Regions from separate parts of the Streptomyces sp. NPDC033131 genome, predicted to be linked through region 1. Evidence: predicted binding sites of a transcription regulator. Region 1 holds the regulator's gene; each other region holds the start of a gene.
What was found. The regulator HrcA, encoded in region 1, represses chaperone genes, less so after heat shock. The targets are predictions, from matches to a motif close to TTNGCACTCNGNNNNNCNGAGTGCNAA.

Region 1 (2,262 bases):
GAGCTCGATCTCCAGGCGGATCATCGCGTCCTGGCCGCGCCGGGTGCGCGAGCGCGGACCCCGCTGGGACGCCGTACCGAAGAAGGCGTCCATGATGTCCGAGAAGTTCCCGAAGCCGCCCGCGCCGAAGCCGCCCGCGCCCGCGCCGCCCGCCTGGGACAGGGGGTCGCCGCCGAGGTCGTAGACCTGCTTCTTCTGCGGGTCCGACAACACCTCGTAAGCGGCGTTGATCTCCTTGAACCGCTCCTGGGTCTTCGGATCGGGGTTGACGTCCGGGTGCAGCTCGCGTGCGAGCCGCCGGAAGGCCTTCTTGATCTCTTCCTGCGACGCGTCGCGGCGCACGCCGAGAACGGCGTAGTAGTCCGTGGCCACTTACGACTCCGCCAGGATCTGTCCGACGTACCGTGCCACTGCGCGTACCGCTCCCATCGTTCCCGGGTAATCCATGCGGGTCGGTCCGACCACGCCGAGCTTGGCGACTGCCTCGCCGCCCGAACCGTAGCCGACCGACACCACTGAAGTGGAGTTGAGTCCCTCATAGGCGTTCTCGTGACCGATCCGTACGGTCATGCCCGAATCCCCCGCCTCGCCAAGGAGCTTGAGGAGCACGACCTGCTCCTCGAGGGCTTCCAGGACGGGCCGGATGGTGAGGGGAAAGTCATGTCCGAAGCGGGTGAGATTGGCGGTGCCGCCGATCATCAACCGCTCCTCGTTCTCCTCGACGAGCGTCTCCAGCAGGGTGGAGAGCACCATCGAGACGGTGCCGCGATCCTCGGCGTCGAAACCCTCGGGCAGGTCCTCCACCAGATGCGGCACGTCGGCGAAGCGACGTCCGGCGATCCGGCTGTTGAGCCGTGCCCGCAGATCGGCCAGCGACGCCTCGCCGAACGGCGCCGGGCAGTCGACCATCCGCTGCTCGACCCGTCCCGTGTCCGTGATCAGGACGAGCATCACGCGCGCGGGGGCGAGGGAGAGCAGCTCGACGTGCCGCACCGTCGACCGGGTCAGCGACGGGTACTGCACGACGGCGACCTGCCGCGTCAGCTGCGCGAGCAGCCGTACGGTCCGCGCCACCACGTCGTCCAGATCGACGGCGCCGTCCAGGAAGTTCTGGATCGCGCGCCGCTCGGGCCCGGTCATCGGCTTGACCCCGGCCAGCTTGTCGACGAACAGCCGATAGCCCTTGTCGGTGGGGATCCGCCCCGCGCTGGTGTGCGGCTGGGCGATGTACCCCTCGTCCTCCAGGGCCGACATGTCGTTGCGCACGGTCGCCGGGGAGACACCGAGGTTGTGCCGCTCGGTGAGCGCCTTGGAGCCGACCGGCTCCTCGGTGCCGACGTAGTCCTGGACGATGGCGCGCAGCACCTGGAGCCTGCGTTCACTCAGCATCGCGCACACCTCCAGAAAGTCGGCCCCTCGGCTCTTCGCCTGGCACTCGTCACATCCGAGTGCCAACGCACCCCGGCCAGTGTACGGCCGTGGGGTACGCCCGGGGCAAGGCCGGGCCTGCGAAGCCGTGCCCGAGGAGGCTTCCCCGCTAGCGTCGCGGTATGACGGTGACTTGGGAAGAGCTGGGGTGGGAGCGGCTGGCGGCCGGGGTCGGCCGGTGCCGCCTGCCGGTGTGGGACTGCACGGCGGGGCTGGTCGTCGGGGCGGGCGCGGCCCTGGTGATCGACGCCGGGTCGAGCCTGGCGGAGGGGTCGTGGGTGCGGGCGCGGGCGCAGGAAATCGCCGGTCACCGTGTGACCCATCTCGCGCTGACGCATCCGCACTTCGACCACGTCTTCGGGGCGGCGGCGTTCGCGGGGGCCGAGGTGTTCGGCGCGGTCGGCGTCGAGACGGTGCTCGCCGCCCGGCACGGGCGTGCGGACCTGCGGGCCGACGCGGTGGGCAACGGGCTCGACGCGCGTCTGGCCGACGAGGCGGTCGACGCCCTGACGGTCCCCCGCCACCGCGTCTCCGGCGAGTGGACGCTCGACCTGGGCGGCGGCCGCCAGGTCCTGCTGGCGAACGTGGGGCCCGCGCACACCGCCCACGACCTCGTGGTCCTCGTCCCCGGCTCGCCGGGGGTGGTCTTCTGCGGCGACCTGGTCGAGGAGTCCGGCGAACCCCAGGCCGGCCCCGACGCCGTACCGTCCCACTGGCCGGCCGCCCTCGACCGCCTGCTGGACCTGGGCGGCGAGGACGCGCTGTACGTGCCCGGTCACGGAGCGGTGGTCGACGCGGCGTTCGTCCGGGCACAGCGGGACGCCCTGGCCGGGC
Region 2 (2,262 bases), on a different contig from region 1:
GTTGACGACCAGGGTCGACAGGGCCTCGCCCTCGACGTCCTCGGCGATGATCAGCAGCGGCTTGCCCGACTGCATGACCTTCTCCAGGAGCGGGAGCAGGTCCTTGACGGAGCCGATCTTGGAGTTGGCGATCAGGATGTACGGGTCGTCGAGCGACGCCTCCATACGCTCCATGTCGGTCGCGAAGTACGCCGAGATGTAGCCCTTGTCGAAGCGCATACCCTCGGTGAGCTCAAGCTCGAGACCGAAGGTCTGGGACTCCTCGACGGTGATGACGCCTTCCTTGCCGACCTTGTCCATCGCCTCGGCGATGAGCTCGCCGATCTGGGTGTCGGCGGCGGAGATGGAGGCCGTGGAGGCGATCTGCTCCTTGGTCTCGACATCCTTGGCCTGCTCGAGCAGGGCACCGGAGACGGCCTCGACGGCCTTCTCGATACCGCGCTTGAGGGCCATCGGGTTGGCGCCGGCGGCTACGTTGCGCAGACCCTCGCGCACGAGCGCCTGGGCGAGCACGGTCGCCGTGGTCGTTCCGTCGCCGGCGACGTCGTCCGTCTTCTTGGCGACTTCCTTGACCAGCTCGGCGCCGATCTTCTCGTACGGGTCCTCGAGCTCGATCTCCTTGGCGATGGAAACACCATCGTTGGTGATCGTGGGCGCGCCCCACTTCTTCTCGAGGACGACGTTGCGGCCCTTGGGGCCAAGGGTGACCTTGACGGCGTCGGCGAGCTGGTTCATCCCGCGCTCGAGACCGCGCCGTGCCTCCTCGTCGAACGCGATGATCTTGGCCATGTGAAGTGGTCCTCCCGGACAGGGGGTGGATTTCTCCGGACCGCGCTGGCGCCCGCGACGGACGGCCTGCCTGCCTCGTGGTTCCTTGCCCCACTTGGCCTGCGGGCCTCACCGACCCGGTCCTCGTTGTCACTCTCACCTTCAGAGTGCTAACGCCAATGATTAGCACTCGCCCCTCGAGAGTGCAAGCGCCCGCGAAGCGGGCTCGTTGAGGGGTGGCGGTCGGGCGACGGGTGGGCGCAAGCGCCCGCCGGGGAACGGTCCGCGCCGCGGCGACCTGTTCCGGACATGCCGAAGGGCTCGTAACCCATGACTCCCCATGGGATACGAGCCCTCCGAAGAACAGAAGAACGTCGCTGTCAGTCGGCGCGTGCTTCAGCCGGTCGCCAGTCGGACCATGTCCGCCTGCGGCCCTTTCTGGCCCTGCGAGATCTCAAAATCGACCCGCTGGCCTTCCTCCAGGGTGCGGTAGCCGTCCATCTGAATCGCGCTGTAGTGGACGAAAACATCCGCACCACCGTCGACCGCGATGAAGCCGTACCCCTTCTCCGCGTTGAACCACTTGACGGTGCCCTGAGCCATGCCTAACTCCCCTATTACTGGCCCTTGCACAGATCCACACTTCGCGGATCCGGGTCAGACCTCACCCCCCACATGGTTGGGGGCGTGCGCCGGAACGCGTCGACCGCGGCCGAATGTATCTGTCCAACTGCCCTCTGCAACAGGTCAATCGGACGAGAATTCTGGACGCGCACGGTCCGGAATGTGGTGAGAATTCACCCGAATTCGGGGCAAGTCGGGCCCCACAAAAAGCACAAAAGCCGCGAAAGAAGCACACACTTTGGCTACTTCTTATCGGGCGCAAGGGGGAAATCAAGGGCTTCCGACCCGGGGATCGGCATCGCGTTCCCCAACTGTACCGCGCTCAACCACATTGAATTGCCCCCTCCGCTTCTCTCGCGGAGGGGGCAATTCAACGAAACTCTCGGTAACCTGCGTTACCGACGGTAATAATCAGCCGCCGGCGACGGCCGGAATGATCGAGACACCGGCGCCGTCCGGGGTCGCGGTCTCCAGGCCCTGCTCGAAGCGGACGTCGTCGTCGTTGACGTACACATTGACGAACCGGCGCAGCTTGCCCTGGTCGTCGAGCACCCGGGCGGCGATGCCCGTGTGGTTCTTCTCCAGGTCGGTGATGACCTCGGCGAGGGTGGCCCCCTCGGCGGCGACCTCGGCCTTGCCACCGGTGTAGGTGCGCAGGATGGTGGGGATGCGGACGGTGACGCTCATTCTTATGACCTCCGGTCAGGTGATCGCCCTCAGGGGCGCGGGGAACTGCGCGACCAGCCCCCACCGGCCCGCAGACGAAAACGGCTAGACGAGGCCGGCCTCGCGGAACGACTCCAGGTTCGGACGAATGGTCGCGGTCAGCCCCGTCCCCGCGACCGCGTCCAGCGTCTTGAGACCGTCACC
Region 3 (2,262 bases), on a different contig from region 1:
ATCGTCCTCAGCCACTTCCGGGGCCCGGAGATCTGGAAGGGCACCATGCCGGACATGATCCGCCGCTTCCTGAACAAGATCACCAAGGAGGGGTATGCCGTGGCCCGCCTGGAGGACTACCTGTGAAGTGGCGGGCGCTGACGGCCGGCGCGCTCGCCGCCACCCTCCTCACCGGCTGCGCCCGGTCCGTCGCCCCCACCGAACGGCCGGGCGAGAAGACGGCCCAGTGGACGGCCCAGCGGACGGGCCGGGACGGCCCCGAAGGCGCGGGTGAGCGGCCGTACCGCCGATGGGGACTCGCCGCCCCGCTGCGTCCGGCCCCGAAGCCGGCCGCCCGGCCCGCTGCCGCGCGCCCGGGCAGCCCGCCCGTCCTCGACCGCGTCCGCACCCCCGACCGGGTCGTCTTCCTCACCTACGACGACGGCGCCGAAAAGGACCCGCGCTTCGTCGACATGGTCCGTGAACTGCGGCTCCCGGTCAGCATGTTCCTCACGGACAGTGTCGCCGGGCCGGGATACGGCCAATTCGCCCGCCTCCGGTCGGTCGGCGCGAGCATCCAGAACCACACCCTCGACCATCCCGCGCTGCGCGGGCTGCCGTACGCCGGACAGCGCGCCGAGATCTGCGGCCAGCAGGACAAACTCCGCTCCCGCTTCGGCATCCGCCCCCGCCTCTTCCGCCCTCCCTACGGCACGTACGACGCCACCACCCTGCGCGCCGCCGCCGACTGCGGCCTCTTAGCGGTCGTCCTGTGGCGGGCCTCGGCGGAGAACGGCGAGCTGACCTTCACCAACGGCGCGAGCCGCCTGCGGCCGGGCGACATCGTCTCGGTGCCCTCGGGCGAACCGACCGACGACACGCTGACGGAACGAACCGTCCGAGTACTGCGGGAGATCCAGGGGAGAGGGCTGACGGTGGGACGGCTGGAGGACTACGTCTAGGCCGGCTTTCCGGTACGGGTGCAGGCCACTGACGGCGCGGGACAGGCATCCGCAGCAGGCGCCCCGAGGGCGGACGCCGGGGGGAAACCTCGGCGCCGCGCCGCACGGGATTGGCACTCCGCTTGACCGAGTGCTAATCACAGTCATAGTCTCGGACCTGGCACTCCCCCCTGGAGAGTGCCAACTAGCGACGGGCAGGTCCGGCACCCGCGACGACGGATCCACCTGGTCGCCACCTCAGACAGTTAACCCCGTGAGATCTCCGAAGGGGGAGGTCGGATCGTGACGACCACCAGCTCCAAGGTTGCCATCAAGCCGCTCGAGGACCGCATTGTGGTCCAGCCGCTCGACGCCGAGCAGACCACCGCCTCTGGCCTGGTCATTCCGGACACTGCCAAGGAGAAGCCCCAGGAGGGCGTCGTCCTGGCCGTGGGCCCGGGCCGCTTCGAGGACGGTAACCGTCTTCCGCTCGACGTCGCCGTCGGCGACATCGTGCTCTACAGCAAGTACGGCGGCACCGAAGTGAAGTACAACGGCGAGGAATACCTCGTCCTCTCGGCCCGCGACGTGCTCGCGATCATCGAGAAGTAATTCACCTCGCTTCGCCTCACCGCGAAGCACATTGCTTGAGCTGCGCCCCTGGCCCCCCGCGATCACATGAGCCGGGCGCCGGGGGCGCGGCTAATTTCACCTAGATTTCCGAGAGGGCTCACGCTCCCATGGCGAAGATCCTGAAGTTCGACGAGGACGCCCGTCGCGCCCTCGAGCGCGGCGTCAACAAGCTCGCTGACACGGTCAAGGTGACGATCGGCCCCAAGGGCCGCAACGTCGTCATCGACAAGAAGTTCGGCGCCCCCACCATCACCAACGACGGCGTCACCATCGCCCGCGAGGTCGAGCTCGACGACCCGTACGAGAACCTCGGTGCCCAGCTGGTGAAGGAGGTGGCGACCAAGACCAACGACATCGCGGGTGACGGCACCACCACCGCCACCGTGCTCGCCCAGGCTCTGGTGCGCGAGGGCCTGCGGAACGTTGCCGCGGGTGCCTCCCCGGCCGCCCTGAAGAAGGGCATCGACGCCGCGGTCAAGGCCGTCTCCGAGGAGCTCCTCGCGACCGCCCGCCCGATCGACGAGAAGTCCGACATCGCCGCCGTGGCCGGGCTGTCCGCCCAGGACTCGCAGGTCGGCGAGCTCATCGCCGAGGCGATGGACAAGGTCGGCAAGGACGGTGTCATCACCGTCGAGGAGTCCAACACCTTCGGTCTGGAGCTGGACTTCACCGAGGGCATGGCCTTCGACAAGGGCTACCTGTCGCCGTA

Region 2: the regulator HrcA is predicted to act here: its motif matches at 916-942, upstream of groL (chaperonin GroEL).
Region 3: the regulator HrcA is predicted to act here: its motif matches at 1,052-1,078, upstream of groES (co-chaperone GroES).

Annotation. Positions count from the first base shown of each region.
Region 1 is NZ_JBVIPA010000018.1:152,349-154,610, forward strand. It holds gene dnaJ (molecular chaperone DnaJ) at 1-372, opposite strand, end outside; gene hrcA (heat-inducible transcriptional repressor HrcA) at 373-1,389, opposite strand; gene ACZ5XS_RS23680 (MBL fold metallo-hydrolase) at 1,551-2,262, shown strand, end outside.
Region 2 is NZ_JBVIPA010000006.1:15,653-17,914, forward strand. It holds gene groL (chaperonin GroEL) at 1-789, opposite strand, end outside; gene ACZ5XS_RS10345 (cold-shock protein) at 1,165-1,371, opposite strand; gene ACZ5XS_RS10350 (MoaD/ThiS family protein) at 1,804-2,079, opposite strand; gene thrC (threonine synthase) at 2,164-2,262, opposite strand, start outside.
Region 3 is NZ_JBVIPA010000001.1:34,041-36,302, forward strand. It holds gene ACZ5XS_RS00155 (polysaccharide deacetylase family protein) at 1-126, shown strand, start outside; gene ACZ5XS_RS00160 (polysaccharide deacetylase family protein) at 123-941, shown strand; gene groES (co-chaperone GroES) at 1,224-1,532, shown strand; gene groL (chaperonin GroEL) at 1,661-2,262, shown strand, end outside.